Regions from separate parts of the Mycobacterium sp. IDR2000157661 genome, predicted to be linked through region 1. Evidence: predicted binding sites of a transcription regulator. Region 1 holds the regulator's gene; the other holds the start of a gene.
The links. The regulator HspR, encoded in region 1, represses chaperone genes until heat shock. The targets are predictions, from matches to a motif close to ANNTGAGTNNNNNNNACTCANNT.
Positions count from the first base shown of each region.

Region 2: a site for HspR is predicted at 2,675-2,697, ahead of lon (endopeptidase La). Genes of this name have one in related genera too.

Region 1 is NZ_CP081006.1:1,199,951-1,206,201, forward strand. It holds gene K3G64_RS06805 (ABC transporter permease) at 1-836, shown strand, start outside; gene K3G64_RS06810 (FAD-binding oxidoreductase) at 853-2,019, shown strand; partial or broken gene K3G64_RS06815 (hypothetical protein) at 2,196-2,246, shown strand; gene K3G64_RS06820 (zinc-binding dehydrogenase) at 2,305-2,829, shown strand; gene K3G64_RS06825 (aldose 1-epimerase) at 2,922-3,818, shown strand; gene K3G64_RS06830 (heat shock protein transcriptional repressor HspR) at 3,815-4,183, opposite strand; gene dnaJ (molecular chaperone DnaJ) at 4,279-5,448, opposite strand; gene grpE (nucleotide exchange factor GrpE) at 5,473-6,108, opposite strand; gene dnaK (molecular chaperone DnaK) at 6,105-6,251, opposite strand, start outside.
Region 2 is NZ_CP081006.1:3,919,297-3,925,547, forward strand. It holds gene K3G64_RS20150 (mechanosensitive ion channel domain-containing protein) at 1-40, shown strand, start outside; gene K3G64_RS20155 (alpha-hydroxy acid oxidase) at 49-1,302, shown strand; gene K3G64_RS20160 (esterase family protein) at 1,495-2,499, shown strand; gene lon (endopeptidase La) at 2,709-5,069, shown strand; gene K3G64_RS20170 (hypothetical protein) at 5,118-5,306, shown strand; gene K3G64_RS20175 (TfoX/Sxy family protein) at 5,336-5,668, shown strand; gene K3G64_RS20180 (endonuclease) at 5,687-6,251, shown strand, end outside.

The DNA of each region.
Region 1 (6,251 bases):
CCGCCGGTCCACAGGCGGCCGGCGGCCAGATCGAAGCCATCCTGGACAAGCAGGCCCCTGACGCGTTCGAGCTCACCTACTACCCCGGCGAGGGGGCGCTGCGCGACGCGATCCGCAACCGCGACGTCTACGGCGGAATCGCGTTCGGCCCCGAGGGACGCACCCTGTTGATCGCGACCGGCGGTAGCCCGATGGTCGCGGGGATCCTCACCCAGATCGGCAACGGCATCGCCCAGCAGACCGGCACACAGGTGCGTACCGCAGACCTGGCTCCGCCCACCGCGGAGGATCCCCGCGGCGCCGGGTTGGCCGCCTCGGCACTGCCGATCACGCTGGCCGGCCTGCTTCCGGTCATCGCGCTGCTGTTCGTGCTCAAGCACGAGGTCTGGACCCGACTGACCGCTGTCGTGGTCTTCTCGGGAGTGGCGGGTCTGACCATTGCGTCGCTGCTGCGCTGGGTACTCGGCTCCATCGACGCCAACTTCTGGGGAGTCAGCGGCGCACTGACGCTCGGCATCCTGGCCACCGGCGTGACGCTGCTGGGCCTCGGCTCGCTGTTCGGCCGCGTCGGCCTGGCGCTCGGAGCGGCCACCGCTCTGCTGATCGGCAACCCGCTGTCGGGTCTGACCGGTGCGCCGGAGCTGCTGCCGAGTGGCTGGGGCGAGTTCGGCCAGTTGCTGCCGCAGGGTGCGGGCGCGACGCTGCTGCGGTCCGCGGCATTCTTCGACGGAGCGGGCGCGACGGCTTCGGTGGTGGTGCTGACGTGTTGGGCACTCCTGGGAACGGCGCTGGTCGTGCTGGCCGCCCTCGGCAGGCGCAGGGTTATCAGCGCCTGACTTACACTCGGGCGGCGTGGGACTCGACGACCGTGGCGCGCTGCGCATGCTGCGCGACGCGGTCGATCCCGCGCTCGGCTCCGACGAGGTGATCCGTCGCTTCTACACACGATGGTTCGCCATCGACACGTCGGTGCGCGACCTCTTTCCGCCCGACATGGCCGCCCAGCGCACCGCGTTCGCCCACGCCCTCACCTACGTGTTGGGCGAGTTGGTGGCCCAGCGGGCGCAGGAGCCGGTGTCCTTCCTCGCCCAGCTCGGTCGCGACCACCGCAAATACGGTGTGACAGAGCGGCATTACGACAGCATGCAGGATGCGCTGTACCACTCGCTGCGCATCGAACTCGCCGACAGCTGGGACGACAAGCTCGCCGAGGCCACCAACGACGCCGTCGCCCTGATGGTCGGGGTGATGCGGGGCGCCGCCGAGGCCGAGCAGGGCCCGCCGTTCTGCGACGGCACTGTGATCGAGCACATCCGCGCCACCCGCGACGTGTCGGTGGTCCGCCTGCAGTTGGACCACCCGCTGGTCTACCACCCCGGTCAGTACGTCACGGTTCAGGTGCCGCAGTGGCCCCGCCGCTGGCGATATCTGAGCCCGTCGATTCCGGCCGACGACCAGGGCGCGGTGGAGTTCCACATCCGCTCGGTAACCGGCGGAATGGTCAGCCCGGCGATCGTCGGCGAGACCAGGGCGGGCGACCGGTGGCGGCTGTCGAACCCGCACGGCGGTCTGCACGTCGACCGCGACGGCGGTGACGTGCTGATGGTCGCTGGAAGCACCGGCCTGGCGCCGTTGCGGACGTTGATCATGGACCTCACCCGGTTCGCGGTGAACCCACGGGTGCACCTGTTCTTCGGTGGCCGCTACCCGTGCGAGCTCTACGATCTGCACACGCTCTGGCAGATCGCGTCGCAGAACCCGTGGCTGTCGGTCACCCCGGTGTCGGAGTACAACATCGACCCGCCGTGGGCGGCCGACTATCCCGACGTCCAACCGCCGCGCGGCCTGCACGTGCGGCAGACCGGAACGCTCGCTGAAGTGGTGACGCGTTACGGCAACTGGGGTGATCGCCAGATCCTGGTGTGCGGTGGTCCGGACATGGTGACCGCCACCAGGGACGCGCTGATCGCCAAAGGCGCGCCGGCCGAGCGGATCCAGCACGATCCGCTGGCAAGCTGAGCGCCGCCACCGCGGTTTCTTTACACTTCGACCGAGATCACCGGCCGTCGAGGAGAGCCATGGCCAAGATGCGGGCCGCACGCATGCACGGTTACCAGCAACCCCTGCGGCTCGAAGAGATTCCGATCCCCGACATCGAGCCGAATCAGGTCCTGGTGAAGGTTGGCGGGGCAGGCATGTGCCGCACCGACTTTCAGCTCATCGACGGCTACTTCGGCACCGACATGCCGTTGCCGGCAACGCCCGGGCACGAGATCGCGGGCGCCGGGGACGACGTTGGCGGTGATGGGCATCGGCGGTCTGGGCGCCTACGGGGTCCAGTACGCCAAGCTCCTGGGCGGAGGTGCGACCGTGGTCGCGTTCGGCCGCAACGACGAGAAACTAGCGTTGGCAACGCAGAACGGCGCCGACCACACGATCAACATTCGCGGCAAGTCCGACGACCAGATCCGCGACGAGCTCGAGCAGGCGACCGAGAGCCGCGAACTCGACGCAGTCATCGAGTGTGCCGGTGCCGAGGAGAGCATGCGATTGGCCTTCTCCCTGCTGGCGACCGAGGGCGCCGTCGCGTCGGTGGGGCTCGTCGGCAACCGGGTGGACATCTCGCTGTTTCCGTTGGTCAGCCGCGAGTACTCCCTCTTCGGATCGTTCTGGGGCAACTACAACGACCTCACCGAAGTGGTGGCACTCGCCGGGGCCGGCAAGATCAAGGACTCGGTCACCCCGGTCCGATTCGAGGAGGTCAACGACCACATCGAGGCCCTCGGCCGCGGCGACTTCATCGGTCGCGCGGTGATCGTCTACGACTAGAGCTCATTACTTGACGCCGAGAGTGCAATGAGGGCTGTAAATTCCAGCTCAGCACAACCGTGTGTGCGCCATCGGCGGTAGCTTGGGTAACCATGGTTGACCGCGTCGTGCTGCAGGATCCATCCTCGTCGGTGACGGCGACCTTCGCGCCGTCGGCAGGCATGATCGGCACGTCGCTGTCGGACGGCGGCGACGAGCTACTTGGCCAACGGCGCGGACTGGACGCCTACATCGCGGACGGCAAGACCATGGGCATCCCGATCCTCTACCCGTGGGCGAACCGACTGAGCGGCAACGGCTATGAGGTCGACGGCGCCGTCGTGACCCTGACACCCGGCCGCGGGGGCGTGCGCACCGACCCGCACGGGGCGCCGATGCACGGCGTGCTGGCGGCCTATTCCGGTTGGCTGGTGACCGAGCGCTCCGACAACACTCTGACGGCGGTCCTCGACTTCTCGGGTGCACCACAGCTGCTGGCGGTGTTCCCCTTTCCCCATCTGCTGATCCAGTCGGCGACACTCGCCGACCGCACGCTGACGATCGCGACGACGGTGCGACCCACGACGTCGGCTCCGGTGCCCATGTGCTTCGGCTACCACCCGTACCTGACGTTGCCGGGTGTGCCGCGTGAGGACTGGGTGCTGACGACGCCGGCGATGCGCCATCTGCCGGTCGACGACAACGGCATTCCGACCGGTGAGCAATCGCAATGGGAGGCTTCGACGAATCAACTCGGCTCGACGGTGTACGACGACGGCTTCGACCGGGTGCCCGAAGGAGCGGTGTTCACCCTCGCCGGCGGTGGCCGACGCATCGATGTGACCTATGAGAAGGGTTATCCGGCAGCGCAACTGTTCGCGCCGGCCAATGACGCCGTCATCGGCATCGAGCCGATGACCGCGCCGACGGATTCACTGCGGCGGGGCGGATTTCGGTATGCGATGCCCGGAACGCCGGAGACGGCGCGCTTCTCGATCCGGGTGAGCTAACGCTTGTTGCGCGGCTGCCACACCACCAGGGCGGTGCTCTTGGCGCGAGGCTGCGACCGCAACGCCTCCACCTCCTGGGTCAATTCGCGAACCCGTGCCTGCAGCGCGTCGACCTGATTGGTCAGCTCGATAATGCGCTTGATGCCGGCGAGGTTGACGCCCTCGTCCTGGGACAGTCGCTGCACCTCGCGCAGCAGGTCGACGTCCTTCTGCGAATAGCGCCTACCGCCACCCGAGGTGCGTTGCGGGCGGACCAGTCCCAGCCGGTCATACGTGCGCAGCGTCTGAGCGTGCATGCCGGCCAGTTCGGCGGCCACCGAGATCAGGAAGGTGCGCGCATCGTCACCGGACCGTCTGGCAGCCATCAGGACCCTCGCTTCTTCGCGCAAGCGCTCATCAGGGTCCTCGCTTCTTCGCGCAAGCGCTCATCAGGGTCCTCGCTTCTTCGCGCAAGCGCTCATCAGGCACCCGCCCAGCCGGCCCGCGGGTCGAAGCCACTGGCCCGCTCCGCCTTCGCGTAGGCCTCCAGCGCCTCGGCCGCCTCGCCCTCCAACTTCGGCGGCACCGCCACCTTCACCGTCACCAGCAAGTCACCGTGGCCGCCCGAACGCTTGGGGACGCCTCGTCCGCGCACCCGCAGGATCCGGCCGTCGGAGGTGCCCTTGGGCACCCGCACGCCGACCTTGCCCTCCAATGTCGGCACGGAAAGCGTTGTGCCGAGCGCCAACTCGTGGAAGGCGACCGGAACGGTGACGGTGAGATCGTCACCATCCCGGCCGAACACCTTGTCGGGGCGTACATGCACGGTGACGTACAGGTCACCGGACGGCGCGCCACGCAACCCCGCCTCGCCCTGACCGGCCAACCGGATGCGCTGACCGTCCTCGACACCCGGCGGGATCCGCACGTTGATGGTGCGGGTGCGGGTGGTCACCCCGGTGCCTTTGCACTCCTGGCACGGGTGCTCGATGATCGATCCACTGCCCCGGCATTCGGTGCACGGCTCAGAGAACCCGAAAGCGCCCTGATTGCGATTGATCACCCCGGACCCGTTGCAGTTCGGGCAGACCTTCGGGCTGGTGCCCGGGCGGGCGCCGCTGCCATGGCAATTCGTACACGGTGCCGGGCTGGTCAGCCGAAGCGGCATCGCCACGCCCTTGGTGGCCTCGAGGAACGACAACTCGGTCTCGGTCTCGAGGTCGTTGCCGCGACGGGGCCGGCTGGCCCGCGGCTGTTGCGCACCGCGGCCGAAGAGGCCGCCGAACAGATCACCGATGTTGGCGCCGCCGGTCTGCCCGGCGGCATCGAACAGATCGTTCAGGTTGAACTCGGCGCCGTCCCCACCGAATCCGCCGAAACCGCCACCGCCGCCGCTGAATCGGCCACGGCCGAAACCACCGTTGGCGAACAGCCGCCTGGTCTCGTCGTACTCCTTGCGCTTGGCCTCGTCGGACAGCACGCTGTACGCCTCGGAGACGGCCTTGAACCGCTCGGCTCCGGAAGGGTTCTTGTCCGGGTGCAGCTCGGAGGCCAGCTTGCGGTACGCCGCCTTGATGTCCTTGGCGCTGGCATCAGAGGAGACGCCGAGCTCCTTGTAGAAGTCCTTCTCGACCCATTCGCGCTGGGCCATGCCGCGTCACCTCCTCACCTTCCACTAGACGTTGTCTGATTCTGCGGCCTCGGGTGCCGACTCGCCCTGGTTATCGGTCGTGTCCTGCTCACCGGGGGCATCGGGCACCGTGTCGACGACGCCCACCAGGGCATGGCGCACTACCTGCTCACCGACCTTGTAACCCCGTCGCATCACGGTGCCGACGATCGGGTGGGTGCCCTCGCCCTCGTGCTGCACCGCCTCGTGCAGTGCCGGGTCGAAGTCGTCACCCTCGTCACCGAACGGCACAAGGCCGAGGCCCTCGAGCACGTTGACGAGCTTGTCGGCAACGGCCTTGAGCGGCCCCGATTCCAGGTCACCGTGGCTGCGGGCGCGGTCGAGATCGTCGAGCACCGGCAGCAGCGCCGTGATGACCGACGCCTTGGCCCGGTCACTCGCCATCTGCTGGTCGCGCAGGGCGCGCTTTCGATAGTTGGTGAAGTCGGCCTGCACACGCTGCAGATCGGCCAGCAGTTCGGAGGCCTTGTCGGACTCCTCCGGGCTCTCCCCGACGAACTCCCCCGGCGCCGGCCCGCTGGGGGCCGGCCCGGAGCCTGCTTCTCTCACTGCACCGGTGACCGGATCGATGCGCCGTTTGTCGGTGACGGTCACCGGCTCGTGCGGATCGTTTCCCGTCACTTGTTCTCCTGACCCTTGTCGGAGTCGTCCTCGACCACCTCGGCGTCGACCACGTCGTCGGGCGACGGGCCGGCCGCACCGGCGTCAGCGCCGCCGCCGGCGGCCTGCTCGGCCTGGGTGGCCTCGTAGATGGCCTGGCCGAG
Region 2 (6,251 bases), 2.3 Mb from region 1:
GGCCACCCTTCGGCGGGCGCTGGCCGCGGCATCCGACTGACCCGCGTGATGAAGCGACGCCTGCCTCGACTGCGCGAACTGGCGCCGCTGGTCACGATTCGACGGCCGCAGTGGAATTCGACGCAGCGCAGGCTGGCCGCCGCGCTCACCATCGAGGACCTCAGGCGGATCGCCAAGCGCCGCACACCCAAGGCCGCGTTCGACTACACCGACGGCGCCGCCGAGGCGGAGTTGTCGCTGGCCCGCGCTCGACAGGCCTTCCGCGACATCGAGTTCCACCCGTCGATCCTTCGTGATGTGGCGAACGTCGACACCGGTGCGACGGTGCTCGGCGGCCACGTGGCCGCGCCGTTCGGCATCGCGCCGACCGGATTCACCCGGCTGATGCACACCGAGGGCGAGCTCGCCGGTGCCCGCGCTGCCGCCCGTGCCGGCATCCCATTCTCGCTGTCGACGCTGGCCACGTCGTCCATCGAGGATGTCAAGGCGGCGAACCCGCACGGGCGCAACTGGTTTCAGCTCTACATGTGGAAGGACCGCGAGCGGTCGATGGCGTTGGTGGAGCGCGCGGCGGCGGCCGGCTTCGACACCCTGCTGGTCACCGTGGACGTCCCCGTCGCGGGCGCGCGGTTGCGCGACATCCGCAACGGGATGTCGATCCCGCCCGCGCTCACGCTGCGCACCGTGCTCGACGCAGCGGCCCACCCGCGATGGTGGTTCGATCTGCTGACCACGCAACCGCTGTCGTTCGCCTCTCTGGATCGCTGGCCGGGCACCGTCGCCGAGTACCTCGACACCATGTTCGATCCCACGGTCACCTACGCCGACCTGGCCTGGATCACCGAGCAGTGGCCGAACAAGTTGGTGGTCAAGGGTATCCAGACGCTCCACGACGCCCGCGCCGTCGTCGACCTGGGTGTCGACGGCATCGTGCTCTCGAATCACGGTGGCCGACAACTCGACCGCGCACCGGTGCCGTTCCATCTGTTGCCCAGCGTGGCCCGCGAGGTCGGGGCGGACACCGAGATTTTGCTGGATACCGGCATCATGTCGGGCGCCGACATCGTCGCCGCGATCGCCCTCGGTGCACGATTCACGATGGTGGGGCGGGCCTACCTGTACGGGTTGATGGCCGGTGGTGAGGCGGGTGCCGATCGGGCGATCGCGATCCTGAACGAGCAGGTCGTGCGCACGATGCGGCTCCTCGGGGTGACCTCGCTCGCCGAGCTGGGGCCGCGGCACGTCACCCGGTTGCACCGGCTCTCCCGCGGCGTGTCGGCCTCCCGCACCGAGTCACCCTAGGCACTTCTTCCCCACAGGTCACACGGTCGATCATCGGAGCACGAGGCCGGGCCGAGTCGCAATCGTTAGCCAACCGCGACGTCGCAACCGCATGTCACGGCGCGGCGCGGGCCCGCCCGGCGTGTTTCATTACCCAGGAAAGCGACGGCAATTGCTTTGTGGCATGCGATGAAAGGTGGGTTGGTTGCCGTTATGAAATTCATGGAGAGGTACCGAGGTACCGGTACAAGACTGTTGCGCAGGATGGCGGTGGCCGCGCTTGCGACCGTGGCGCTGCCCGGGCTGATCGGGTTCGCCGGGGGGTCGGCGACTGCGGGAGCGTTCTCCCGGCCGGGTCTGCCGGTCGAGTATCTGGATGTGTTCTCCCAGTCGATGAACCGCAACATCCGGATCCAGTTCCAGGGCGGCGGTCCCCACGCGGTGTATCTGCTCGACGGCCTGCGCGCCCAGGACGACTTCAACGGCTGGGACATCAACACCCCGGCGTTCGAGTGGTACTACCAGTCAGGTCTGTCGACGGTGATGCCGGTCGGCGGGCAGTCCAGCTTCTACACCGACTGGTATCAGCCGTCGCGGGGCAACGGCCAGGACTACACCTACAAGTGGGAGACGTTCCTGACCCAGGAACTGCCGGCATGGCTGCAGGCGAACAGGGGCGTCGACCCGAACGGCAATGCGGTGGTTGGTATCTCGATGGCAGGCAGCACGGCGCTGACCTACTCGATCTACTACCCGCAGAAGTTCGTCTACGCCGCGTCGCTGTCGGGTTTCCTGAACCCGTCCGAGGGCTGGTGGCCGATGCTGATCGGGTTGGCGATGAACGACGCCGGTGGCTACAACGCCGAGAGCATGTGGGGTCCGTCCTCGGATCCGGCGTGGAAACGCAACGACCCGATGGTCAACATCGGCCAGTTGGTGGCCAACAACACCCGCATCTGGATCTACTGCGGCACCGGCACCCCGTCGGAGCTGGACAGCTCCGGTGGCGGTGGCAACCTGATGGCCGCCCAGTTCCTCGAGGGGTTCACGCTGCGGACCAACATCACCTTCCGCGACAACTACATCGCCGCGGGCGGCACCAACGGTGTCTTCAACTTCCCGGACCAGGGAACGCACAGCTGGGGCTACTGGGGTCAGCAGCTGCAGATGATGAAGCCTGACATCCAGCGGGTGCTGGGGGCGCAGGCCAGCGCCTAGGGACACCGCCGAGATCCACCCACTACAGGGAGCCTGCCGTAACCCCGAACGGCAGGCTCCCTGCCATGTGTGGGGTACGCCGAATGAGCAGCCATGGCCGTTGATCTGCCGCCACTGCGACCAGGAATGCTCTTTCGCGTCCAGCCGAACGAGGGAACAAACACCGATGCCCCAGGGTTGAGTCCATTCGACTGAACTTTGGAGGATTGATGGCTGACGCCAACAAGGCATCGCGTGTGGTGCCGGTGCTTTTCACCAGTGACTCGATCGTGCTGCCGGGCATGGTGGTGCCGATCGAACTCGACGACGCCGCACGTGCGGCGGTCGACGCCGCCCGCGCCAGCGAGTCGGGCGAGCTGCTGGTCGCGCCGCGGCTGGAGGACCGCTACCCGTCCTACGGTGTGCTGGCCTCGATTCTGCAGGTCGGCCAGATCGCCGGCGCCGCAGCCGCGGTGGTGCGCGGCAACAGCCGGGCGCACATCGGCATCGGCGCCACCGGACCGGGCACCGCGCTGTGGGTCGAGGTGGTCGAGATCACCGACGACACCGCGGCCGGCGGCGGGGTCGCGGCGCTGGCAGCCGAGTACAAGAAGCTGCTGCTGGCGGTGCTGCAGCGCCGAGAGGCCTGGCAGATCGTCGACTTCGTCAACCAGCAGACCGACCCGTCGGCGCTGGCCGACCTGGCCGGGTACGCCACCCACCTGAGCCAGGTGCAGAAGCGCCAACTGCTCGAGACGCCCGACGTGGCCGAGCGGTTGCGCGTGCTGATCGAGTGGACCACCGACCACCTCGCCGAGGTGGAGGTCAACGACAAGATCGCCGAGGACGTCCGCGAGGGCATTGAGAAGACGCAGAAGGAGTTCCTGCTGCGCCAGCAACTCGCCGCGATCCGCAGGGACCTGGGCGAGTTGAGCCCCGACGGCGAGGAGGGCACCGACGACTACCGCGCCCGGGTCGAGGCCGCCGATCTTCCCGACAAGATCCGCGAGGCCGCGCTGCGCGAGGTGGGCAAGCTGGAACGCGCCAGCGACCAGAGCCCGGAGGGCGGCTGGATCCGCACCTGGCTCGACACCGTGCTGGATCTGCCGTGGAACGTGCGCACCGACGACTCCACCGACCTGAAGGGCGCGCGCGAGATACTCGACGCCGACCACCACGGGCTCGAGGACGTCAAGGACCGCATCGTCGAGTACCTGGCCGTGCGGGCGCGGCGCACCCAGCGCGGACTGGCCCTCGTCGGCGGCCGCGGCTCCGGCGCGGTGATGGTGCTGGCCGGTCCGCCCGGCGTCGGCAAGACGTCGCTGGGCGAGAGCGTGGCCCGCGCGCTGGGTCGCAAGTTCGTCCGGGTCGCGCTCGGCGGCGTGCGCGACGAGGCCGAGATCCGCGGCCACCGACGCACCTACGTCGGCGCTCTGCCGGGGCGCATCGTGCGGGCCATCGGCGAAGCGGGCTCCATGAACCCCGTCGTGCTGCTCGACGAGATCGACAAGGTCGGCTCCGACTTCCGCGGCGACCCGGCGGCGGCGCTGCTCGAGGTGCTCGATCCGGCGCAGAACCACACGTTCCGCGACCACTACCTGGACCTGGATCTGGACCTGTCCGACGTGGTGTTCCTGGCGACGGCCAACGTGATCGAGAACATCCCCTCGGCGCTGCTGGATCGCATGGAACTGGTGCAGATCGACGGCTACACCGCCGACGACAAGGTCGCGATCGCGCGCGACTTCCTGCTGCCCCGACAGCGGGAGCGGGCGGCGCTGATCGAGGACGAGGTCGTGGTGACCGAGGAGGCGCTGCGCAAGATGGCCGCGGACTACACCCGCGAACCGGGCGTGCGGCAGTTCGAACGGTTGCTGGCCAAGGCGATGCGCAAGGCGGCGACGAAGCTGGCCGAGTCGGCCGATGACGAGGTCGCGTTGACCATTGACGAGCCCGATCTCGTCGACTATCTGGGCCGGCCGCGGTTCCTGCCCGAATCCGCCGAACGCACCGCGGTGCCGGGCGTGGCCACCGGGCTGGCGGTGACCGGTCTCGGCGGCGACGTCCTCTACATCGAGGCCGGGGCGGCTGGCTCAGCCGGGCCGGGCGATGCATCCTTGCAGCTGACCGGTCAGCTCGGCGACGTGATGAAGGAGTCGGCGCAGATCGCGCTGTCCTACGTGCGCAGCCACGCCGAGCAGTTAGGCGTCGACCCCAAGGCGCTGGACCGGCGCATCCACGTGCACGTGCCCGCGGGTGCGGTGCCCAAGGACGGCCCCTCGGCCGGTGTGACGATGGTGACCGCGCTGGTGTCCATGGCGACCGGCCGGCAGGTGCGCGCCGATGTCGGCATGACCGGCGAGGTGACGCTCAACGGCCGCGTGCTGCCGATCGGCGGGGTCAAGCAGAAGCTGCTGGCCGCACAACGGGCGGGCCTGTCCACGGTGTTCATCCCGCAGCGCAACGAGGCGGACCTGGATGACGTCCCGGCCGACGTGCTCGACGCGCTGGAGGTCAAGCCGATGACCGACGTCGCCGAGATCGTCGCGCAGGCGCTGCAGCCGTCCGAGGCGGTCACCGCGGCGGCCTGACGCCCGCACTGGGTGCGTGCATTCACCGGATTCGGGTACAGATCCGCCGTGAGGTTCGTGCTCGATGTGCATCTGCCCGACGACGCCGACGTGTCCGCGGAGGTCGGGCGGATCCTGCGGTACTGGGGCGGGGCGATGAAGGACCTCGACGACCTCGAACCCGGCGACAAGCAGGACGTGTACGACGCGGCCTACAACCGGGTCGGGTCCTGGTCGGTGAGCGCGGATACCGAGTAGCTGTCGGCCCCTGGCGCTACGGTCCTGCCATGGCCTACGACGAGGAACTCGCCGACCGGATCCGCGAGTTGCTGGGCGCCGAGCGGGGCGTCGAGGAGAAGCGGATGTTCGGCGGGCTGGCGTTCCTGATCAACGGCAACATGGCGGTCGTCGCCAGCGGACAGGGCGGCCTCATGGTGCGGGTACCACCCGAGGAGACCGAGAAGTTGCTGGCGCGCGACCATGTCGAGCCGATGGTGATGGCGGGCCGGCAGACCCGGGGCTGGTTGCGGGTGGCCCTCGACGGCGTCAAGACCATGCGCCAACTGCGGCCGTGGGTCGGCCGCGGCGTCGACTACGCGAAGAGTTTGCCTCCGAAATAGCCGGGGTACGCGCCGCAGATGGATTCCGCAGCGCGCAAGAAGTTGGTGCAGCGGCTGCTTAAGCAGGCGGGCACCACCTACGCCGACGAGGCGGGCATCAAGCTGGACGACAAACCGATGCCGCTGTTCCAGTTGTTGACGCTGTGCATGCTGGCGAGCAAGCCTATCGACGCCTCGATCGCGGTGGCGGCCGCGCGCGAGCTGTTCGGCGCCGGGATGCGCACGCCCGAGGCGGTGCTCGACGCCGATCGCAGGGACATGATCCGCGCCCTCGGACGGGCGCACTACGTCCGATACGACGAGAGCTCGGCCACCCGGTTGACCGACATCGCCTCGAGGGTCGACGACGATTACGGCGGCGATCTGCGAAAGCTGGCCGAGCGCGGCGACCACGACGCCAGGGCGGTCAAGCGCCTGCTCATCGAGTTCAAGGGGATCGGTGACACCGGCGCCGACATCTTCCTGCGCGAGGTGCAGGACGTGTGGGCGTGGGTGCGTCCCTATTTCGACGACCGGGCCACCTCAGCGGCCCGGCAACTCGGTCTACCGACCGAGGCCGACGAGCTGGCCGCGCTGGCGCCGC